Regions from separate parts of the Cupriavidus sp. YAF13 genome, predicted to be linked through region 2. Evidence: riboswitches for the same ligand, from Rfam matches in the RefSeq annotation. Region 2 holds a riboswitch; the other holds the start of a gene.
The links. A riboswitch is a leader RNA that binds a small molecule or an ion and turns the genes downstream of it on or off. The one in region 2 is predicted to bind ZMP and ZTP.
Positions count from the first base shown of each region.

Region 1: it holds a riboswitch for ZMP and ZTP, as region 2 does, so the genes downstream of both, AB4061_RS06115 (LysE family translocator) here and glyA (serine hydroxymethyltransferase) in region 2, are expected to answer to the same signal.

Region 1 covers NZ_JBFRDD010000005.1:23,036-34,004, reverse strand. Annotated here, with positions in the region: gene AB4061_RS06130 (VOC family protein) at 1-349, shown strand, start outside; gene AB4061_RS06125 (nuclear transport factor 2 family protein) at 380-745, opposite strand; gene AB4061_RS06120 (LysR family transcriptional regulator) at 907-1,827, shown strand; ZMP/ZTP riboswitch at 1,991-2,074, shown strand; gene AB4061_RS06115 (LysE family translocator) at 2,095-2,727, shown strand; gene AB4061_RS06110 (DNA polymerase II) at 2,947-5,340, opposite strand; gene AB4061_RS06105 (methyl-accepting chemotaxis protein) at 5,416-6,990, opposite strand; gene AB4061_RS06100 (SDR family NAD(P)-dependent oxidoreductase) at 7,361-8,233, opposite strand; gene AB4061_RS06095 (citryl-CoA lyase) at 8,235-9,032, opposite strand; gene AB4061_RS06090 (class I adenylate-forming enzyme family protein) at 9,029-10,582, opposite strand; gene AB4061_RS06085 (tripartite tricarboxylate transporter substrate binding protein) at 10,604-10,969, opposite strand, start outside.
Region 2 covers NZ_JBFRDD010000013.1:18,824-31,861, reverse strand. Annotated here, with positions in the region: gene AB4061_RS13065 (AI-2E family transporter) at 1-1,047, shown strand, start outside; gene AB4061_RS13060 (S9 family peptidase) at 1,138-2,988, shown strand; tRNA gene AB4061_RS13055 (tRNA-Lys) at 3,076-3,151, opposite strand; gene AB4061_RS13050 (YeeE/YedE family protein) at 3,234-4,349, opposite strand; gene queC (7-cyano-7-deazaguanine synthase QueC) at 4,415-5,098, opposite strand; gene ybgF (tol-pal system protein YbgF) at 5,251-6,009, opposite strand; gene pal (peptidoglycan-associated lipoprotein Pal) at 6,028-6,543, opposite strand; gene tolB (Tol-Pal system beta propeller repeat protein TolB) at 6,561-7,889, opposite strand; gene tolA (cell envelope integrity protein TolA) at 8,119-9,243, opposite strand; gene tolR (protein TolR) at 9,259-9,696, opposite strand; gene tolQ (protein TolQ) at 9,739-10,422, opposite strand; gene ybgC (tol-pal system-associated acyl-CoA thioesterase) at 10,419-10,823, opposite strand; ZMP/ZTP riboswitch at 10,987-11,089, shown strand; gene glyA (serine hydroxymethyltransferase) at 11,212-12,459, shown strand; gene nrdR (transcriptional regulator NrdR) at 12,606-13,038, shown strand, end outside.

The DNA of each region.
Region 1 (10,969 bases), on a different contig from region 2:
AACGGTTGAGTTCGCCGTCGCCGGCATCCCCTGCCTTGGCCTGAACGGCGGCCCGTATTTCAAGCACAACGAGGCATTCTCGTTTCAAATCGCGACGGATGACCAGGCCGAAACCGATCGCTTGTGGAACGCGATCGTCGGCAATGGCGGCCAGGAAAGCGCATGCGGCTGGTGCAAGGACCGGTGGGGCTTGTCATGGCAGATCACCCCGCGCGCCCTCACCGCGGCAATATCCGACCCCGATCGCGCTGCGGCCAGGCGCGCGTTTGACGCGATGATGACCATGAGGAAGATCGACATCGCCGCGATAGAAGCGGCACGGCTGGGCCAAAGCCTATCCGCAAGTTGACGCAGCGAAGCCTGCGAGGCCATCGCATGGTTATGCGGGATTGGAATCGAGGAAGACATAGAGCGCTGCGATTTTTTCATCACGAACGATGATCACGTCCCAGCCCGTATAGTCGGGGGCTTCGCCGCGCGGGCCAGAACCCCAAGCCAGACGACCGGCGTTGTGGAGAGCCTGAGGCTCGCCGTGCGGTGTGTAAGCAAAGTGCGGGTGCGTCGCGCGAAGATCCCCTGCGAATTTGTCGAGAGCGCCGTGCCCGACGAATACGCCCGTAGGCACGTAGAGCACGCAGTCCTCGGTATAGAGCGCCTCGATCGCCGCGCGACGACGCGTTGCGTCGCCTTCGCCGAAGACCTCCTGGAGGTTGCGATAAAGCAGTTCATGGGTACGGTCATTCATAACACACTCCTTAATCGATAACTTTGGACGTTTGCGGTCGCGTGGTGTGGAGATCTCTTGATGTCTATCTCCTGGGTGGTGTGGTGCGACAAGACAAATCTACGACGTCATGCTAATTTTCGAAATAGAAATGAATGAAAGCCATCGTTGCAGGATTGTCGATGTCAAAACTACCGGATTTCGAAGGGCTCGCGATGTTCGCGAAGGTTGCCGAAGAAGGCTCGTTCGCTGCGGCGGCAACAGCCATGGGGGTCTCGGTGGCCACGGTCTCTCGGGCCGTTACCCGTCTTGAAGAGCGGCTGGGAGGTCGACTGTTCAACCGCACCTCCCGACGACTTGCGCTCACGGACTATGGCCACACGCTTGCCGAGCGAGCGGCGAGAATCTACGCGGAGGCGGAGGAAGCGGAGGATTTCGCACGTGAGACGTCAAGCCGACCGCGTGGTCTCGTAAAGCTCGCGGCGCCGCTCTCCTTTGGTGCTCGCTGGGTGGCTCCGTTGCTGCCTGAATTCTTTCGGACCTATCCGGATATTTCCGTCGAACTTCATCTCACGGATGCACAGACTGACCTGATTGGCGATGGCTTTGACGCCGCCCTGCGCATCGCCATCATGGAGGACTCGTCACTCGTCGCACGCCTCATTGCACCCGTGCGTCGATTTGTCGTGGCATCTCCAGCCTATCTGTCTTGCCATGGCCGCCCTCAGCACCCGCATGATCTTGGCGCCCACCAGTGTCTTACCTACACCAACAGGAGCAAGCGCGACGTCTGGCGATTTACCCATGAAAGCGGCGAGGAATGTAGCGTCACACCGACCGGAGCATTGCGAGGAACGAGCGTGGAGGCATTACTGCCCACGGTCCTCGCTGGACTTGCCATCACCGAGTTTCCTGAGTTTGTCGCGACACAGTATTTCCGGGACAAACAGCTCGAGCCGGTTTTGACCGATTGGCGCTTGCCTGAAGGTGGTTTGTATTTCGTCACACCCACTGCCCGCGCACGGCCCGCCAAGGTGAGTGCGTTGGCCGATTTCTTCATCTCCAGACTCACTGCCGCGGCAGTGGAGCGCAGAGACGTCTAAGGAAGGGAAATCGTCCGGCCAGCGCAGAAGGTGATTTCCTCTTTCTTCAATGGCCGATCTCAGTCCGGCGGATGCCAGAGATCGTCCCAGGTTCGCTGCTTGTCTGTCAGCGCACAACCACGGCTCCTCCGAGCCCGAAGTATTTTCTCCTGTGCTATGATTTCCGCACTCATGTGACTGGCGCATATAGATAGAGCACTATCGGGGAGCGTGAGGTTGCTAGCCGCCGCGCGCCTGGGCATTACCTAAAATCCTTGGAGATGGGTTATGCCTGATTTTGCACAGTTGCTCATGTTCGCTCTTGTGGCGTTGGGAATGGTTTTAACGCCAGGGCCGAACATGATTTATCTAATTTCCCGCTCAATTTGCCAAGGTAGACGCGCAGGCCTCATTTCGTTGGGCGGCGTTGCTCTGGGCTTTGTGTTCTACATGCTCTGCGCGGCATTCGGCATTACGGCTTTCGTATTTGCGGTACCTTACGCATACGACACGCTTCGCTTTGGCGGCGCTTTGTACCTTCTCTATCTTGCCTGGCAAGCGGTCAAACCGGGCGGACGGTCCGCGTTTGCAGTGCGCGACCTGCCGGTCGATACCCCAAGAAAGCTCTTTAGCATGGGGTTTATCACCAACCTGGCGAATCCCAAAATCGCCGTCATGTATCTGTCTCTGCTTCCCCAATTCATTACGGAAGGACACGGCAGTGTTCTTACCCAATCGCTGGCGCTCGGCGGCGTTCAGATTTCGATCAGCCTCGCTGTGAATGCACTGATCATCGTGACGGCCGGATCGATGTCTACCTTCCTGTCAGGACGCCCGCAATGGCTATTGGTGCAGCGCTGGCTGATGGGAAGCGTGCTGACAGGCTTGGCGGTGCGCATGGCATACGAATCCAAGAAATAGCGACACCTTGCCCATACGTCGGCGCAACAGCCAGCGGCCAACGTCCGTGGCCCACCCTGAGCAGTCCTTCGGGTGGGCCTGGAGCCGATGGCGGGATTTGGGGTACAACGGCCACGCCTAGGCAAGCTGGACGAGGAGTCGCCGGTCATATCCTCGCATGGCTTTGAAGCTCGTGGACTTTTGTTCAGTACTGGATAAACCCCGACGCCTGAGGCCCCGTCAAAACAACGCCTTCTGCCCCGTCACCAGCGCCTCGAACGCGTCGTCCAGGAACGGCAGGATGGCGTCGGCCACCGGCTGCAGCTGGCGCGTCAGGTAGTGGTCGTAGTCGATGGGCGAGCGCCGGGTTTCCAGCGGCTCCGGGCCGGCCACCGTCATCACATAGCTGATCCAGCCGCCGTTCTGGTATTGCAGCGGACGGCCCTCCTTGCGGTTGAACTCGTCCGCGATGCGTGCCGCGCGCACATGCGGCGGCACGTTGCGCTGATAGTCTTCGAGCGTGCGGCGCAAGCGCTTGCGGTAGACCAGTTGCGCGTCGAACTCGCCGCTCATGGTGCGGCGGACATAGTCCTGCACGTACTCCCGGTACGGCTGCTGCTTGAACACGCGTTGATAAAGCGCTTGCTGGAACTGCTGGGCTAGCGGCGTCCAGTCCGTGCGTACCGTTTCCAGGCCCTTGTAGACCATCTCTTCCCTGCCGTCCGCCTTGACGACCAGCCCCGCGTAGCGCTTCTTGCTGCCTTGCTCGGCGCCGCGCACGGTGGGCATCAGGAAGCGGCGGTAGTGGGTCTCGTACTGCAGCTCCAGCGCGCTCTCCAGTCCGTACTGTTGTTGCAGATGCTGCCGCCACCACTGGTTCACCTGCTGGACGAGGGCGTGGCCGATCCTGTCGGCGTCCGCTTCCGCGTGCGGCTGCTTCAGCCAGACAAAGGTCGAATCGGTATCGCCATAGATCACCTGGTAGCCCTGCGCCTCGATCAGCTCGCGCGTGCGGTGCATGATCTCGTGGCCGCGCATGGTGATCGACGACGCCAGGCGTGGGTCGAAGAAGCGGCAGACGCTGGAGCCTAGCACCCCGTAGAACGCATTCATGATGATCTTCAGGGCCTGCGACAAGGGCTTGTTGCCTTCGCGCTTGGCGGCTTCGCGGCCTTGCCAGATCTGCTGGACGATGGCCGGCAGGCAATGCCGGGTACGCGAGAAGCGCGCGCCGCGAAATCCCGGCACCGAGCTTTTGTCGGACGGATCCTGCAACCCTTCCACCAGCCCGAGCGGATCGATAAGGAAAGTGCGGATGATGGACGGGTACAGGCTCTTGTAGTCCAGCACCAGCACCGAATCGTACAGCCCGGGCTGCGAATCCATGACAAAGCCGCCGGGGCTGGCGCCCTCCGGCACCTCGCCCAGGTTCGGGGCAACATAGCCCTGGCGATGCATCAGCGGCATGTACAGGTGCGTGAAGGCGGCCACGCTGCCACCGCTGCGGTCCGCCGGCAGTCCCGTGACAGCGGCGCGCTCCAGCAGGAAGGTCAGCAACTCGGTCTTGGCAAAGATCCGGGTCACCAGTTCGCAGTCCTTGAGGTTGTAGCGGGCCAGCGCCGGCTTGTCTTCGGCGAAGCGGCGGTCGATCTCCGCCATCCGCTGATACGGGTTGTCGATGGACTTGCCCTCGCCTAGCAGCGTCTGCGCCACGCTCTCCAGGCTGAAGGACGGGAAGTTCCAGGTAGCGGACCGCAGCGCCTCGATGCCATCGATGATCAGGCGGCCAGCGGCGGAGGCAAAGAAATGGTTCTCCTTGAAGCCGTGCTCGCGCCACTCCAGCACATTGCCGCCCCGGCCAAACAGCAGCGGGACCTGATAGCGATCCGCGTGCTTCTGCAGCACGCGCAGGTCGAACTGCACCACGTTCCAGCCGATGATGGCATCGGGATCGTGCCGGGCTAGCCATTGGTTCAGCTTTTGCAGCATCAGCGGGTGGCTGGCGCAATACTCCAGGTCAAAGTCGACCGCGCTGTCGTCGCCGTTGGGTGGGCCGAGCATATACACCTGGCGCTGGCCGCAGCCTTCCAGCGCGATCGAGTACAGGTCGCCGTGGGCGGTGGTCTCGATGTCCAGCGAGACCAGCTTCAGCCGGGGCCGATATGCCGGCCCGGGTTTCATCTGGCTGTTGAGCAGGGGTCCCTTGCCGTTAGCCTCGTTAGCGTCGTTAGCTTCGTTGGCCTCGCCGGCAAACCAGACGGGCGCGGTGATGAAGCGCTCCATCAGGTAGCGCTCCGGGGGGCGGATGTCGGCCTCGTAGACGCTGACGCCGGCTTCCTTCAGCAATTTTTCCAGCTTGGTGAGCTGGCGGTAGTGCTGGCAGTACAGGCCCAGCACCGGGCGGCGATGGAAATCCGCGAGCGGGAGTTCGCGCAACACCACGTTGCGCTCGCCGCGCAAGACCGCCTCGGCGGTCTCGCGCTGCTCGGCCGGGACGAACGCCACCGAGGGCTGATGCGCCAGGCGGATATGCCGAGGGCCACTGTCGGTTGCCAGCCAGAACTCGACTTCCGTCCCGGCGGCCGTATCCCGCCAGTGCCGAGTCAGAAGAAAACCCTGTTGTCGTTGAGCCACCTGCCGCCTTTGAAAACCCACCCTGGCCGGCTATTTTACTGGTCCTTGGCCAGTCAAGCCCCGCTCAAGCCCCGTTCAGGCCCCGGTGAGGCCGGATGGCGCGCCCCGCCCTCCACGTTCCTGATGCAGCTTGAACACGGCCACCGCCTGCACCAGCTGCCGTGCCCGCGCATGCAGGCTTTCCGCCGCTGCCGAGCTTTCCTCCACCAGTGCGGCGTTCTGCTGGGTGGCCTGGTCCATCTGGCTCATGGCGGTTTCGATCTGCGCCACGCCCGCGCTCTGCTCCGTGCTGGCTGCGCTGATCTCGCCCATGATGTCGGTCACGCGCTTGATCGCCGCGACGATCTCCGTCATGGTGGCGCCGGCATGGTCCACCATGGCCGTGCCCTGCTCCACGCGCTCCACGCTGGCGTTGATCAGCGTCTTGATCTCCTTGGCCGCCTCGGCGCTGCGCTGCGCGAGATTGCGCACCTCACCCGCCACCACGGCAAAGCCACGCCCCTGTTCGCCGGCGCGCGCGGCCTCCACGGCGGCGTTCAGCGCCAGGATGTTGGTCTGGAACGCGATGCTGTCGATCACGCCGATGATGTCGGCAATCCTGCGCGAGCTGTCGTTGATGTCCTTCATGGTGCCCACCACCTGCCCGACCACGTCGCCACCCCTGCGCGCCACCGTGGTGGCGCCGATGGCGAACTGATTGGCCTGCAGCGCGTTGTCGGCGTTCTGCCTGACCGTGGAGCTGAGCTCCTCCATCGAGGCCGCGGTCTGCTCGAGCGCACTGGCCTGCTCCTCGGTACGGCCGGACAGGTCGCGGTTGCCATCGGCGATCTGCTGGCTCGCGCTGGCGACGCCCTCGGCGTTCTCGCGCACGTTGGCGATCACGCGCACCAGGCTAGCCTGCATATCCTTGAGCGCGCGCATCAGCTTGGCGGTTTCATTGTTGCCGCTGGCATCGAACTGCAGGCTCAGGTCACCCGCAGCCACGGCAGCCGACACCCGCACCGCCTGATTGATTGGCCGGGTGATGGCGCGGATGATCCATGTGGCCATGCAAACGGCGACCAGCAGCGCGATGGCACCCGAAGCCCAGATCGTGGCCTTCATGCGCTCGACGGCATCGATGGCCTCGCTGGTGGACGCTTCCATCAGCTTGTCCTGATGCTGGATCAGGCCTTCCACCGCGGCGAAGTAGGCCAGCTGGGCCGGGCGCAACTCGCCCAGCAGCATGTTCCTGGCTTCGTCGGCATTGCCTGCCGCCACCAGCCCGGTGAACTTGTCCTGCAGGGCCCCGTACGCGCCGCGCGCCTCTTTCACCTTGGCGAGCTCGGCCTGCCCCTTATCAGAGGTGATCTTGGTCTCCAGCCGGGCCCATTGGGCGGCAATGGTCTTTTGCGTGGCGGCTGTCAGTTCACGTTCCTTCTCGATATCCGTCGCCACCGTCATGATCACCATATTGCGCAGCGATCGCGCGATCTGGTTCAGGTTTCCCTCAATGTCGTTGAGATCCGCTATTTTTCTGTAGTGGTCACTTAATACCGTGTGCAATGCATCTTCCACGGTATGAATCTTGATGATCGATGTGCCGCCCATGAAGGCGATCAACAGAACCAGAATGCCGAATCCGGCAGTTAGGCGGGTCGATATTTTCATGTCACTGAAACGCATGGTTGTCCGTCGTCCTGGAAAAAGAAAGGAGGAATGCAAGAGGTAATCGGCCAGAGCCATCCCGGAAAAACAAGCGAGAGACCGGCAGGCGGCTGCGTGGCAACGCCGCCTGCACGGATGCCTGATCTTCGCTTGTCGTGGCAACCGATCGAGTGTCGGCTTCGGGAGAAAGACATCGGCTCGTACCGGCAAGGAATGCCGGCGTTCTTCATGCCGATGACTACATATCGGCAAGGTTGAGTGGCTCTTTAGTCCCTCGCGCAATGGCGTTGCGCGAATATCCGCGCTGCGGATATGGCTAGCCAGCCATCCTCTCTTTTAAGCAACTACTGGACATGGGGCGACGGATTGCGTGTCACACGAATTTCCCGGTGAGGCCGCCATCCACCACCAGCTCCGTGCCGGTGACATAGGCCGCCGCATCGGAGGCGAGGAAGGCGCAGGCGTGGGCCACGTCCCATGCGCTGCCCATGCGGCCCATCGGCACTTGCGCGGCGCGTGCACGGCGCGCCTCTTCCAGGCTGGTGCCGGAGAACATCTTCGCCACCGTGGTGGCGATGCGCGGCGTGTCGATCAGCCCCGGCACCACGGTGTTGGCGCGCACGCCATGCGGCGCATATTGTTGCGCCAGCATGCGCGTGAACTGCGTCACGGCTGCCTTGGTCACGCTGTAGGCCAGGTGCGGATAGCCCACGTAGCGCATGCCGGCGACCGACGAGATGGCGATGATGGCGCCGCGCCCGCGCGCCACCATGTCGGGCAGCACCTGCTGGCTGGCCAGCAGCAGGCTGCGCACGTTGACGGCGTGGATGCGGTCCAGGTCGTCCGCGGTGGTCTCCATCGGGCCACCGGTCTTGCCAATGCCTACGTTGTGATGCAGCACGTCCACCATGCCGAAGCGCTCGCGCGCCGCGGCGAAGAGCCGCGCCACTTCAGCCTCCACGGACACATCGCCCGTGAAGGTCTCGGCGATGCCGCCCTCGGCCCGGATCAGCGCCGTGGTTTCTTCGGCCGAGGCCGCGTCGCGGTCCACCACGCAGACCTGCGCGCCCAGGCGCGCGTAGGTCACGCTGGCCGCGCGGCCGATGCTCCAGCCCGGCCCCGCGGAGCCCGCGCCGGCGACAAAGACCGTGCGGCCCGTGAGATCGAGCGGCAACGCTGGCGGGCGCGCCGCCGCTGCGCTGTCGCCTGGGTTCGCTAGGTCCGCTAGGTTCGATACGTTCGTCATTTCACGCGCCCTCCCCTGGCCGGTGCCCGCCTTCGCCCACGTAAGGAATCGCGTGCTCGATGGTGTCCCAGATAAAACGGCCCGAGGGGCTTTGCTGCTCCTCCACGATATGCGCCACCAGCCCGGCCGCGCGCGAGATCACGGCAAAGCCGCGCATCACGGCCGTGGGCACGCCCAGCTCACCCAGCAAGGCGGCCACGGCGCCGGTGGCGTTGATGGTGATGGGCCGCCCGGCCACGGCATCCACCGCGCTGGACAGGCGCTCCAGCGCGCGGATCTTGTCGCCGGCCAGGTCGGGCTCGGCGCGGCCCATTTCCAGCAGCTTGTAGGCGCGCGGGTCCACCGGCTTGTGCAGGTGGTGGCCAAAGCCGGGCACATGGCTCTTGATGGACTTGTAGTGGCGCGCGATCTCCATGGCCTCGGCATCGGGATCGGCGGCCGCGCCGATGCGGTCGAGCAGTTGCGCGCAGTTCTCCATGGTGCCCACGAAGGAGCTGCCTACGGCTAGCAGGCCGGCGGATACGGCGCCCTGCAGGTTCTCGGGCGCGCTCATGTAGATCAGCCGCGTGGCGATGGCGCTAGGCGTGAGGCCGTGCTCCATCAGCACGATCAGCACCACGTCGGTGATGCGCAGGTCCACCGGGCGCGGCTCGCGGCCCAGGATCTGCATGAGCATGACCTCGGTAAAGGTCTTCTTGCCCATTAGGTCCTCGACCAGGTCCGCGTCGCGGTAATGCAGGCTGGTGAGGGTGTGGGTGCAAAGGCGGGTGACGGGCTTGGAGGAAGCTGGGGAAGTCATGATGGGTTCTCAGTGGATGCGTTGGCAGGGGTCGGGGCCGATGGGGCTTCGGGGCCGATGGCGCGTTCGCGCACGGCGGTCTTGAGCACCTTGCCCACGGCGGAGCGCGGCAGGCTCGCATGAAAGTGGACGCGCTTGGGCGTTTGCACGGGGCCCAGGCGCTCGCGCACAAAGGCAATCAGTTCGCCTTCGGTGGCATGCTGGCCGGGGCGCAGCTGCACGGCAGCCTGCACCGCTTCGCCCCATTTTTCGTCGGGCACGCCGAACACCGTGCATTCGTGCACCGCCGGGTGCTGGCCCAGCGCGTTCTCCACATCCACCGGATAAACGTTGAAGCCGCCGGTGATGACCATGTCCTTGAGCCGGTCCTTGAGGTACAGGTAGCCGCGTTCGTCGATCAGGCCGCGGTCGCCCGTGTGCAGCCAGCCGTCCACCAGCGTCTCGGCGGATTTCTCCGGCAAGCGCCAGTAGCCGCTCATCACCAGGTCGCCGCGCGCGACCACCTCGCCGACCTCGCCCGGGGGCAGCAGGCGGCCGTCCGGGGCCATGATGGCCACGTCGCTGAACCAGGTGGGCAGGCCTACAGCGGCCCAGTTGCGCTCGTCCTCGAAATCCGCAGGGCGCATCACGGTCAGGCTCTGCGGCGCCTCGGTTTGCCCGTAGGTGGTGCCCAGCACGGGGCCGAAGAACGCGCGCACCTCGCGGATCTTCTCGGGCGGCATCGGCGCGCCGCCGTAGATCAGGCGGCGCAGGCAGGGGAAGTCCGCGCGTGTGGCGCCGGGCAGCGCCATCAGCATGTAGACCAGCGTGGGCGGCATGAAGCACACGGTGCCGCCCCGCTCGCGAAACGCGGTGCGCACCGCCTCCGCACCGGCCTCGGCCAGCACCACGTGGCAGCCGCCCTGCGCCAGGATGGGCAACAGGTAGGTCGACGTGCCATGCGTGATCGGCGCGGCCACGATGTAGCGCTCGTGCTCGTCAAAGCCCCAGGCGTGGATCTGGTTGGAGACGTTGGTCATCCAGGCGCGGTACGGCTGCATCACGCCCTTGGGCGCGCCCGTGGTGCCGCCGGTGAACTTGATCGCCTGCGTGGCCTCCTCCGGCAGCGCAAAGGCCGGGCGCGATGCGCCGGCATGCTGCGCGATCAGCGCGGCCACCGAGCTCTCCCCGGGTGGCGGCGAGCCGCTATAGATGCGCGCGCCGGCCGCGCCCTCCAGCAGTCCGGCGCAGGCCACATCGAGCACCAGGATGGAGGGCTCGGTGGCGTCGATGATGCGGCGTATCTCCGGCCGGGTGCTCTTGGGGTTCAGCGGCACCCAGACCTTGCCGCAGGCCAGCACCGCCAAGAGCGCGACGATGTGCTCGGCGCTGTTCTTCGCGCAAATGCCCACGCGGCTCTGCAGGGTGTTGTCAAGCGCATTGAGCGCCGTGGCCAGCGCGGCCACCTGGGCGGCCAGCGCGTCGTAGCGGATCGCGCCTTCGGGGGCGTCGATGGCAATGTTGCCGGGCCAGCGCGCCGCGGCGCGCCAGAAGAAGTCGATCGGGTACATGTAGGCAACGCTCCTTGCTTGTTATTCGGCCTTGGCGCCGGACTGTTTCACCACGTCATGCCAGCGCTTGGTTTCCGCCGCGATCAGGCGGCGCAATTGCTCAGGCGTGCCAGGCTCGGGGGTGGCCGCCAGATCCTGCAAGCGCTGGCGCACGTCGGGCGCGGCCAGCACCTTGTTGAGGGCCGAGTTCAGGCGCTCGATCACCGGCCGCGGCGTGCCGGCGGGCGCGGCCAGGCTGAACCACGATTGCACGTCAAAGCCGGGAAAGCCCGACTCGGCAACAGTCGGCACCTCGGGCAGCAGCGGCGAGCGCTGGGCGCTGGTGATGGCAATGGCGCGCAACCGCCCCGCCTTCACGTGCGGCAGGGCCGAAGGCGTGTTGTCGAA
Region 2 (13,038 bases):
GGCGCCGTGTTCTGGGGCGCCATTCTGGCCATCATCTTCACGCCGCCCAACAACTGGCTGACCCGGCGCATGGGCGGCCGGCGCAACCTGGCATCACTGGCCACACTGACACTGTGCCTGCTGATCGTCGTGCTGCCGCTGATCTTTGTCACCGGCGCCCTGATCCAGGAAGGCAGCACCGTCTACCAGCAGATCAAATCCGGCCAGCTCAATTTCGGCGCCTACTTCCAGCAAGCCTTGCACGCCCTGCCGCCGTCGGTGACAAGGGTGCTCGGCCGCTTCGGCCTGACCGATATCAGCGACCTGCAGCAAAAGCTCACTGCGGGGGCCGCCCAGGCCAGCCAGATCATCGCCGCGCAGGCGCTCAGCATCGGGCAGAACACATTTCAGTTCGTGGTCAGCTTTGGCGTGATGCTGTACCTGCTGTTCTTCCTGCTGCGCGATGGCCCGCAGCTTTCCAAGATCATCATGCGGGCGATCCCGCTGAGCGAGCCGCACAAGCAGCACCTGCTGCGCAAGTTCACCACCGTGGCCCGCGCCACCGTCAAGGGCAACATCGCCGTGGCCGCGGTGCAAGGCGCGCTGGGCGGCCTGGCCTTCTGGTTCCTCGGCATCCAGGGCTCGCTGCTGTGGGGTGTGCTGATGGGCTTCCTGTCGCTGCTGCCTGCGGTAGGCGCCGCACTGATCTGGGGACCGGTGGGGATCTACTTCCTGCTGACCGGCGACGTGGGCAAGGGCTCCATCCTGATCGGCTTCTGCGCGGTGGTGATCGGCGCGGTGGACAACGTGCTGCGCCCCATCCTGGTCGGCAAGGACACCCGCATGCCCGACTGGGTGGTGCTGATCTCCACGCTGGGTGGCATGGCACTGTTCGGGCTGAGCGGCTTCGTCATCGGCCCGCTGATCGCCGCGCTGTTTATCGCCAGCTGGGACCTGTCCACATCCACGCGGGAAGAAATCGAGCGCCGGGACGCCGCGCACGACAAGGACCCGACGCCGCCCGCACCGTCCGAAGGCACTACCGGGCAAGCCGCGCGTACGGATTGAGCCCTGCCGCCGTTTGCCGGCCCCAAACACACCAAGGAGTGAGCATTGCGTCAGGACAACCCATCAGCCGGTGCACAGGCGCCGGCAAAGGTGAAGCACTACAGCGTACGTGAACTGTTCCGCAAGCCGGACCGCTCCCAGTTCTCGATCTCGCCGGATGGCCGCCACCTGTCTTTCCTCGCCCGGCACCAGGGCCGCCAGAACGTCTTCGTGCAAGCCATCGACGCAGATGGCAACCTGCTGGGCGAAGCCCGGCCGCTGACCGGCGAGAGCGAGCGCGACCTGCCCTTCCACACCTGGAAAGGCAACGCGCATATCCTGTACGCGAAGGACTTTGGCGGCGACGAGAACTTCCACGTGCTGTCGGTGCCGATCGACGGCGGCGAACCGGTCGACCTGACCCCTTACCCGGGCGTGCGCGCGGAGATCATCGACGATCTCGAGGACGACGACCGCCATATCCTGCTGTCGCACAACAAGCGCGACCCGGAAGTATTCGACGTGCTGCGCGTCGATGTCGTCACGGGCGAGTCGGTGCAGATCGCGGAAAACCCGGGCAACGTGATGAGCTGGGGCACCGACCACGCAGGCCGCCTGCGGGTAGCGACCGCCAGCGACGGCGTGAACACCACCCTGCTCTACCGCGATACCGAGGACGAGCCTTTCCGCCCGATCCTGACCACCGACTTCCGCGAGACGGTCTCGCCGCTGTTCTTCACCTTCGACGACAAGCAGCTGTATGTGCAGTCGAATCGCGGCCGCGACAAGATGGCGATATTCGAATTCGATCCCCGGACCGCCAAGGAAGGCCGCCTGGTCTTCGAGCACGACGAGGTAGATGTCGGCGGCCTGTCCTACTCGCGGCATCGCCGCGTGCTGACCGCCGCCTGGTACACCGACTGGAAGACACACCGCCATTTCTTCGACGCCCACGCCGAGCAGATCCATGCCGACCTGGAGCGGCAACTGCCGGGCTACGAGCACCACGTCACCAGCATCACGCGCGACGAGACCCGCATGATCGTCTCCGCGTCGAGCGACAAGACCACCGGCACGCGCTTCCTGTACGACAGCGGCACGCAAAAGCTGGTCACGCTAGGCAAGGTGCAGCCCTGGCTGGATGAAGCCGACATGGCCGGCATGCAGCCAATCCGCTTCACCTCACGCGACGGCCTGCAGATCCACGGCTACCTGACGCTGCCGGTGGCCAGCGCGGGAGAACCTGTGCCGCAAGGCCTGCCGCTGGTGGTCAACCCGCACGGCGGCCCGTGGACGCGCGACGTATGGGGCTTCAACCCCGAGGTGCAGCTGCTGGCCAATCGCGGCTATGCCGTGCTGCAGATCAACTTCCGCGGCTCCACTGGCTACGGTCGCGCATTCTGGGAGGCGAGCTTCAAGCAGTGGGGCAAGACGATGCAGCACGATATCGACGACGGCGTCGACTGGCTCGCCGCGCAAGGCATCGTGGACCCTAAGCGCATCGCGATCTACGGCGCCAGCTATGGCGGCTATGCAACGCTGGCGGGCGTTGCCTTCACGCCGGAGCGCTACGCCGCGGCCATCGACTATGTCGGCGTATCGAACCTGTTCACGCTGCTGGAGACCATTCCCGCGTACTGGAAACCGATGCTCGACATGCTGTACGAGATGGTCGGCAACCCCAACGTGGAAACCGAGCGCCAAGCCCTGCACGATGCCTCGCCGGTGTTCTTCGCGGACAAGATCCGCACGCCGCTGCTGGTGGCGCAAGGCGCCAACGATCCGCGCGTCAAGCAAGCGGAGAGCGACCAGATCGTCCAGGCGCTGCGCTCGCGCGGCGTGGATGTGGAATACCTGCTAAAGGAAAACGAGGGCCACGGCTTCCACAACGAGGAAAACACCTTCGACTTCTACGAAGCCATGGAAGCGTTTCTCGCCAGGCACCTGGCCAAGGAAGGCTGATTTGCGACGGCTCCGCGCCTGATGTTCGGGCGCGGAGCATGAAACAAAAAAGGCGTAGCGGTTGCCCGCTACGCCTTTTCGCAATGCTGGTGGGTCGTGCGTGACTCGAACACGCGACCAACGGATTAAAAGTCCGCTGCTCTACCGACTGAGCTAACGACCCGGAAAAACTGAAGCCGCGATTATAGGAATATCTTGGCCCTAAAGTCAACCTTTTAACACGAACTACTCACGAACTACTCGTGCTAGATCATGCGCTCAAGGCGCCATATCTGGTAGCGGAAGCCCAGCACCGAGCCAAGCAGGATGCCGGCCAGCGCGATAAACGAGCCAATCGCCAGCGTGGATACGCCTGACAGCCCCTGGCCGATGGTGCAGCCCAGCGCGGTCACGCCACCCACGCCCATCAGGATGCCACCGACCAGATGATTGCCGACGTCCTCGGCGTTGCCAAAGCCTTCCCAGCGAAAGGTGCGGGTCACCAGTGCGTACGCAGCGGCGCCGGCCACCACGCCGAACACGCTGACGATGCCGATGGTCAGCACCTTGCTCTTGTCGCTGAACATCATCAGCCAGTCAAGCGTGTAGGCGTAGGGAGCGACAAAACTCAGGCTCTCCATACGGCCGCTGTTGCTGGCAACGAACAGCTCCTCGAGCGTATTGGGATCCTCAGCGACGTAGCCGAGATGCCCGGACACGTACCACATGGCCACGATGATCAGGCCCACGGCCAGGCCACCAAGCAGGTTATCGAAGGTACGGAAGCCGCGTCCAGCCAGCGCCCAGATCACCAGCACCCCGCCCACCACCAGCGCGATGCCGACTTGCAGGGTGGCGCGCGCCATGCCGCTGGCGTGCGCCAGCACGGAGGGCAGATCCTGCGTGGTGGGCAGCGTGAGCGCCACGGCATCGACGGTGTTCACGCGAATCACGCCAAACAAGCCGCGCAGCGTCATATAGGCCGACAGCCCCAGGAAGACGAAGACCACCAGCGACTTCAGGTTCCCCGCGCCGATACGCACCAGCGTCTTGCTGCCGCAGCCCGAGGCCAGCACCATGCCGAAGCCGAACATCAGCCCGCCCACCAGGGCGGAGAGCCAGCTGAGCTTGCTGGCGGCATAGATGGTCTTGGTGGGATCGATGTAGCCGCCCGCGGCCAGCGCGGCGGTGCCGATCATGGCCACGCCGATGGCCAGCCCCCACATGCGCATGCGGGTCCAGTCGCCCATATTGACGATGTCGGAGACCGCGCCCATGGTGCAGAAGTGCGTGCGCTGAAGCACGGCCCCAAACAGGAAGGTCAGGATGAAGGTGCTAGCCAGTATGGTACGGCTGAGCGCGGCAATATCGATTTCGGGCATGGGTGTCCGGCGGGGGAAGCGGAACGCGTGGGTGCGCGCAAGCGCGCTGGTGGCAACGGCAACTGTCAGGCCGCGCCCTGGTAGCGGGTGGGATCGGGCACGCCAGCGGCCTCGAAGCCCGCGCGGCGGATGCGGCAAGAGTCGCACACGCCACAGGCCCGGCCGTCGTCGTCGGCCTTATAGCACGACACCGTCATGCCGTAGTCCACCCCGAGCTTGAGGCCGGCGCGGATGATCTCGCCCTTGGTCATGTCGATGATGGGCGCGTGCACGCGGATGCGCTCGCCTTCGACGCCAGCCTTGGTGGCCAGGTTGGCAAGCGCCTCGTAGGCGGACACGTACTCGGGCCGGCAATCCGGATAGCCGGAGTAGTCGACCGCGTTGGCACCGAAGAACAGGTCACGGCCGCCGACGGCCTCGGCCCAGCCCAGGGCCAGCGACAGCATGATGGTGTTGCGGGCGGGCACGTAGGTCACCGGAATGCCGACGACGGCACCGTCCGTAGGCACCTCAAGGCTATCGTCGGTCAGCGCGGAGCCGCCGAAGCGGCGCAGGTCCAGGTCGATGATCTCGTGGCGCACCGCGCCCAGGGCGGCGGCCACGCGCTTTGCGGCCTCCAGTTCCGAGGAGTGGCGCTGACCGTAGCGCATCGACAACGCATAGGTCTCGAAGCCCTGCGCATTGGCCATGGCAAGGACGGTGGCGGAGTCCAGGCCGCCGGAAAGCAGGACGATTGCGCGTTTTTTCATGATGGCAGGGCGCGGCGCCCGGAGGCACCACGCAAAAATCGGGGCGAATCGCGTATTTTAGCGCGACCAAGACAAAGGGCCCGCGAAAAGCGGGCCCTTTGTCTTCTGTCTGCCACCTGGGTCGCGCACCGGCGCCCCAACCTCCCGGGCGCTTACTTCAGCGTCTTGAGGCGGTTGCTCGCCGCCTGCGCGCCCTCGGTGCCGGGGTATTTGGCTACCACCTGCTCCAGGGTCTTGCGGGCCGCGGGCTTCTGGCCCGATTCGATCTGGTTGTTGGCGATGGCGATCAGCGCATCCGGCACCTTGGGGTGATCCGGATAGGCCTGTACCATGTTCTGCAGCACCGAGGTCGAGCCGCGGTAGTCCCGCTGCGCGTACAGCGAGTTGCCGAGCCAGAATTGCGCCAGTGGCACGTACGGGCTCTGCGGGTACTTCTTGATGAAGCCCGCGAACACGTTGCCGGCACCCTTGAAGTCCCCGGTCTGGAACTGCTTGAGCGCGGCATCGTACTCGGTCTTCTCGCCCGGTTGCGACAACCCTTCGCGGCCATCCACTGTGACCTGCTGCGGCTCGAATTTCTTCAGGCGCGCGTCCAGGTCCGCGTAGTAGTCCTTCTGCTGCTTTTGCAGCGTCGTCACCTCGTTCTGCAGCATCTCGTTCTGGCCGCGCAGCCGCGCCACTTCCTGGCGCAGGCCTTCGAGCTGGTTCTGCATGTCGAGCTGCGCGCGGCTGTTCTGGTCGATGCGCTGCGATGCCGTCGCCTGGAAACCGTTGAACTGGTCCCGCATGTTGACGATGGCTTTGCGCGCCTCGTCATCGTCGAACACGCCAGCCCTCGCCTGTGCCAACGGCAGCAGGCTGGCGCAGGACATCGCAGTAAGCAATACCAACTTGGAGACGCGTGCTTTCATGAGATGGCTGTCCGCGGATTAGTACGTGATGTCCGCGCGGCGGTTTTCCGCCCAGGCGGCTTCGTCGTGGCCGGTTGCCTTGGGCTTTTCCTTGCCCAGGCTGACGGCTTCCATCTGGGTTTCCGGCACGCCCAGCGAGGACAGCGAGCGGCGCACGGCTTCGGCGCGCTTCTGGCCCAGTGCCAGGTTGTATTCGCTGGTGCCGCGATCGTCGGTGTTGCCCTGAATCAGGATGCGGCGGCCCTTGTTGGTGGCCAGGTACTTGGCGTGCTCCGAGAGCATGCCCTGGTAGTCGGACTTGACGCTGTAGCTGTCGAAGTCGAAGTACACGCTGCGCTTGGCCAGCGGGCTGTTCGGATCGTTCAGCGGATCACGCGACACGTCCACCGGCGCCACGGCGCGGGCGTCGGTCGAAGGCGTACCCTTGTTGCCGGCACCGGCGTTAGCGGTGTCGTCCAGCTTGACACCGGAGCTGCAAGCGCCGAGGGCCAGCAGAGCGGCGACGGCAAGGGTTTTGGTCATCATATTGGTCATGGCTAGGAACTCCTCGTTTATTGCATGAATGGTCCCCAGGACGGCTCGCGAACCTCGCCGGACTGGAGCGACAAAACCTGCCGGGTACGCCCGTCAGTGGACACTGCCGCCAGCACCGAGCGACCTCCCACCCGGGTGGCATAAAGAATGTACTTGCCGTTGGCGGCGAAGCTCGGGGCCTCGTCGTTGGCGGTGTCGGTCAGCGAGGTCACATCGCCGTTGCCGAGATCCATCAGCTGCAGCTTGAAGCCGCCGCTGCGGGTGATGTAGGCCAGCTGCTTGCCATCCGGGGAAATGCGCGGGCTCACGTTGTAGCTGCCCTTGAAGGTCACGCGCTGGGCTGCGCCGCCTTCTTCGCCGCCGGCCGGCATGCGGTAGATCTGCGGCGCACCGCCGCGATCGCTGGTGAAGTAAATGCTGCGGCCGTCAGGCGCATATTGCGGCTCGGTATCGATGGCGCTGCTGCGGGTGAGGCGCTTGAGCCCGGAGCCATCGGCGCCAACCTGGTAGATCTGGGTATTGCCGTCGCGCGACAGCGCCACCGCCAGGCGTTGGCCATCAGGCGACCACGAAGGCGCGCTGTTGTTGCCCTTTTGGTTCGACACCAGCGTGCGCTTGCCGGTCGCCAGGTCGTGCACGTAGACCACGGGCTTCTTGGCTTCAAAGGACACGTAAGCGACCTTGCTGCCATCCGGCGACCACGAAGGCGAGATGATCGGCTCGTTGCTGGTCAGCGCCACCTGAGAGTTCTGGCCGTCGGAGTCCGAGATCAGCAGCTGGAAACGCCCGCCGACCCGCGAGACATAGGACAGCCGCGTGGCAAACACGCCGCGCTCGCCCAGCAGCTTCTCGTAGATGTAGTCGGCGATCTTGTGGCCGGTCACGCGCAGCTGGTTGCCGCTGACAGTGAAGGCCAGGCCACCCAGGCTGGTGCCCTTGACGGTGTCGTAGAGGCGAAAGCGCACGTCGTACTGGCCGTTGCCGGTGGGTGTGACGCTGCCGGCCACGAAGGCATCGGCGCCGCGCGCCTTCCAGCTGCCAAGGTCGGCATTGGCGGACTCCGCCACCGTGGCGCCGCCCGGGTCGACATTGCGGAAGCGGCCGCTGCGCTGCAGGTCGCTGCGGATGATGGCGGTGAGATTTTGCGGGGCCTGAGCTTCGCCCTGGAAATTGGCCGTGGCGATGGGGAGCTGGCTGGCGCCAACGCCGGTAATTTCAACGTTCAATTGCGCCTGCGCGCTGCCGGCCGAACAAGCCAGCACCACGGCCAGCCCGGCAAACAGGGCGTGCGCGCGGGTGCCGTGCCGCTGCGCGGCCAGCCAAAGGGGGGCCCAAAGCTTTCGCATGCTGCTCCTCAATCGAGATCAATATTCATCGAGCGCGGCCGGCAAACGGGAGCCGTGGAACGGGCAAGCATGCTGAAGGCTTGTCGCATGCCCGTATCGCGTGCCCCGGGCACATTTGCCGGCTGCGTCAGGCAACCTGTCATCGTAGCGTTGGGACTGCGGTGCATCGACGTAGGTTGCAATATGTTGCAATTCGAGTGTTCCCGTGCCGTGGACATCGCCGTCCCTCTTAATCCTTAGGCTTGAAGGTGATCGTGAAGCTGGCTGGCGCCTTGCCGTTTTCGTCGCGGGGGAGCGGATCCGAGCGCTCCACGGCGCGCAGCACAGCGTTGTCCCAGCCCGAATTGCCGCTGGACTTGGACAGCCGCGCGGACATCAAGGAGCCGTCCGGCGCCAGTTGAACAGACACCACCGCGGCCGGATTGCCAGGCACGTCTTCAGTAAATACGATATTCGGCTTGACGCGGCGACGCACGCGATCCGGGTAGCCAGGCGAGGCCTTGCCGCCCGACCCCGCACCGCTGCCAGCGCTGCTGCCGACACCGCCGGCGCCGCCAACTGCCGCCCCGCCGCCGGCCATGGCCTGCAGCCGCGCCAATTCACTGTGGCGCTGGGCATTGGCGGCGGCGTCGCGCTTGGCCTTGGCATCCGCATCAGCCTTGGCTTTCGCGTTGGCCGCGGCCTTGGCTTCGGCGTTAGCCTTGGCCTTGGCTTCAGCGGCTGCCTTTGCCTTGGCGTCAGCCTCGGCGCGCGCCTTGGCATCCGCCTCGGCACGGCTCTTGGCCTCAGCTTCCTTGTGCTCGCGCTCAGCCTGCTCCTTGCGCTGCTCTTTGCGCTGCTCCTGCAGCACGGCCTGCCTGCGCGCGTCTTCCTTGCGCTGGGCTTCCTTCTTCAGCTCGTCCTTCTTCTGTTCTTCGCGGCGCAGGTCGTCCTTGTGCTGGGCATCCTTGCGGGCCGCCTCCTTGCGGGCCGCTTCCTGCCGCTCGGCTTCCTGGCGCGCGCGCAGGTCGGCCTGCTGGCGCGCCTCTTCGCGGGCGGCGGCCTCGGCCTGGCGGCGCTTTTGCTGCTGGAGGGCGATCTCGGCGTCTTCTTCGGCACGAGACCTCACCGCTGGCGCAGGAGGCGCCGGACGGGCCTGTACGATGGGCAGGGGTGCGGGAGGCGGCGGCGGTGCGGTAGTGGCCGGGATCTCATCCCAGAGCTCGGCTTCGGCGCCCACCGGGGTGCTGCTCTGCCAGTGCACGCCGAAATACAGCACGATGCCCAGCAGCAGGTGCATGAAAACCGCGAGCAGGAAGGAACGCAGGGTTCCCCGCTCCGGGGCCGGCTGATAAGGATAGGCGGCGGTTTTCATCGCGTGGGGCGGTGCTTACTTGGGCTTGACCATCAGGCCGACGCGCTTCACGCCGTCAGCCTTGAGCACTGACATGACGTCCAGCACGGCTTCGTACTTGACCGAGCGGTCGGCGGCGATCACCACCGGCTGATCGGGATTCTCGTTCTGGCGCTGATGCACGAAGTCGATCAGGCCCTGTTTGTCGAGCTTGCGCTCGAAGCTGTTGCCGGCGTTATCCTTGCCGCGCGCAGTCAGTGTGCCGTCCTCATGCACGGTCACGACGATGGGGGGCGCCTTTTGCTGCTGAGTGGCGTTGGCCACACTGGGCAGGTCAACCACGGCGGGATTCACGATCGGTGCCGCCACCATGAAAATGACGAGCAGCACCAGCATCACGTCAATGTAAGGCACGACGTTGATGTCGGCACTGGCCCGGCGGCGCGAGCCGCCACGGCGCTGTATCGCTGCCATTGCTGGTTCTCCTTGACCGAAGACGTTGGTGGTTTCGGCGCTTTAGCGGGTCTGCCGTTGCAGGATGTTCAGGAACTCTTCCATGAAGCTCTCGAAGCGGATGGCCAGGCGATCTACTTCGGTGGCGTAGCGGTTGTAGGCAATGACCGCCGGAATCGCCGCGAACAGGCCGATGGCGGTGGCAACCAGCGCCTCCGCGATGCCGGGCGCCACGGCGGCAAGCGTTGCCTGTTGCACGTTGGACAAGCCACGGAAGGCGTTCATGATCCCCCATACGGTGCCGAACAAGCCGATGTACGGACTGACCGAACCTACCGACGCCAGGAATGGAAGATGCGATTCCATCACATCCATCTCGCGCTGGTAGGCCGCGCGCATCGCACGCCGCGCGGCATCGAGCAGCGCGCCGGCGTCATTGTTGCGCTCGCGCGCCTTCAGGTACTCGCCCATGCCGGATTCAAAGATCCGTTCCAGCGCGCCGGTGTTGTGACGATTGTTGGCTGCGCTCTGATATAGGGCCTGCAGGTCGCCGCCGGCCCAGAAGTCGCGCTCGAACCCCTCGGTCTGGGTCCGCGCGGCGCGCAGGGAGAAATGCTTGCGGAAGATATATGTCCACGAGAACAGGGACATCACCAGCAGCAGGGCCATGACGGCCTGTGCCAGCACACTGGCGTGCAGCACCAGCGAAATGATCGACAGGTCTTGCGTGACGGTCACGGGATTCATCGAGCGGTCTTGATGGTTGCAAGGACGGGAGCGGGAATGGGAGTCGGGCGAAATGTGCTACGATCAACACACCCAACCCGGATGGCGCCAGTAGCCAGCAATTGCTCACCACGCCACGCTTCTTGGGCGAATTGGACCGACGCCGGGCCAACCCGTTCAATCTGTGTCCGGATCTCAAGCAAGTCGTCCAGACGGGCGGGGGCATTGTAGTCCACCGCCGTGCTTCTGACGATGAAGACGACGCCGGTCTCATCGGCCAGCGCTTGCTGTTCGATGCCAAGCGAGCGCAGCCACTCGGTACGGGCGCGCTCGAAGAACTTGAGGTAATTGGCGTAGAACACTACGCCGCCCGCGTCGGTGTCTTCCCAGTACACCCGCAAGGCCCACACATTGTTGCTCATGGCCGCGATTGTAACGGCAGCCGGCCCGACCCGGTGTAAACCCTTGCCTGACATTACAACAATTACATGGCCTGACAGACAAGGCATTGACTTTCGGTCTCAGGCCCCGCACAGCACCGTCTTGCAYCGAGCCAGCGCCTCGCGTTAAACTGCCGCCAACCATTCCATCTTGCGCGACTGGCGAAGTCAGTGGGTACTACCACGAGGAAGCGCAAAGTTCTCTGGCGCGATGTTTCAAGCGCCTGCCGCTCGCCTGGGCAGCGAATGGGAAGCAGGGTGCGCCCTGCGCCGGATAGCTAACGCGACCGGCGCCGGTCGCCTGTGCCTTCCCCGCGCGCCCTACCCCGAAGCCATTCGGAATTCCCCTTTTTTCAGACGAGTTTTCGCCATGTTCGAACGCAGCCGCTATACGATCGACCAGATCGACCCCGAGCTTTTTGCCGCCATCCAGAAGGAAGACCAGCGCCAGGAAGAGCACATCGAGCTGATCGCCTCGGAAAACTACACCTCGCCGGCCGTGATGGCTGCGCAAGGCTCGCAACTGACCAACAAGTACGCCGAAGGCTATCCCGGCAAGCGCTACTACGGTGGCTGCGAGTACGTCGACGTCGTGGAGCAACTGGCCATCGACCGCGTCAAGCAACTGTTCGGCGCCGAAGCCGCCAACGTGCAGCCCAACTCCGGCTCGCAGGCCAACCAGGGCGTGTTCTTCGCCGCCCTGAAGCCGGGTGACACCATCATGGGCATGAGCCTGGCCGAAGGCGGCCACCTGACCCACGGCATGGCGCTCAACATGAGCGGCAAATGGTTCAACGTGGTCAGCTACGGCCTGGACGCCAACGAAGACATCGACTACGACGCGCTGGAAAAGCTGGCGCAGGAAAAGAAGCCCAAGCTGATCATCGCCGGCGCCTCGGCCTTCGCCCTGCGCATCGACTTCGAACGCATCTCCAAAGTAGCCAAGTCCATCGGCGCCCTGTTCATGGTCGACATGGCCCACTACGCCGGCCTGATCGCCGCCGGCGTGTACCCCAACCCGGTGCCGCACGCCGACTTTGTCACCACCACCACCCACAAGAGCCTGCGCGGCCCGCGCGGTGGCGTGATCCTGATGAAGGCCGAGCACGAGAAGGCCATCAACTCGGCCATCTTCCCCGGCATCCAGGGCGGCCCCCTGATGCACGTGATCGCCGGCAAGGCAGTGGCGTTCAAGGAAGCCCTGTCGCCCGAGTTCAAGACCTACCAGCAGCAAGTGGTCAAGAACGCCCGCGTGCTGGCCGAAACGCTGATCGAGCGCGGCCTGCGCATCGTCTCCGGCCGCACCGAAAGCCACGTCATGCTGGTCGACCTGCGCGCCATGCAGATCACGGGCAAGGAAGCCGAAAAGGTCCTGGGCGAGGCACACATCACCGTCAACAAGAACGCTATCCCCAACGACCCGGAAAAGCCGTTCGTCACCTCGGGCATCCGCCTGGGCTCGCCGGCCATGACCACCCGCGGCTTCAAGGAAGAAGAAGCCCGCCTGGTGGCCAACCTCGTCGCCGACGTGCTGGAAAACCCGCACGACCTGGCCAACATCGCGCGCGTGCGCGAGCAAGTGGCAGCCCTGACCAAGCGTTTCCCGGTCTACGGCTAAAGCCCAGCGCCACCCGCCACGCGCGGGTGGCCGGCAGCCCCGCCGCGCCTGCGGCGGGCCTTGCCAACCCAGCCCGGCGCGACACAGAATGACAAAACGCTGCCTGCGCGGCACGCGCCCCGGCTCAAACTTCGAGGTGGTCAGGCATGAAATGCCCTTTTTGCGCCCATTCCAACACCCAGGTCCTGGACACGCGCATGTCGGAAGAAGGCGATACGGTGCGCCGCCGCCGCCGCTGTGAATCCTGCGACCGCCGCTTCACCACCTATGAGCGGATCGAGCTGTTCTTCCCCGCCATCGTCAAGAAAAACGGCTCCCGCGCGGACTATACCCGCGACAAGCTGAAAGACTCGATGCGCCTCGCGCTGCGCAAGCGCCCGGTCTCGGCTGAAGCCATCGACGCCTCCATCACCCGCATCGAAGAGAAACTGCTCGCCCTCGGCGAGAAGGAAATCCCCAGCAGCCAGGTCGGAGAACTGGTCATGCGCGAGCTGCGCCGGTTGGACAAAATTGCTTATATCCGCTTTGCTTCGGTGTATCGGAGCTTTGAGGACGTGTCGGAATTCCGCGACATGCTGG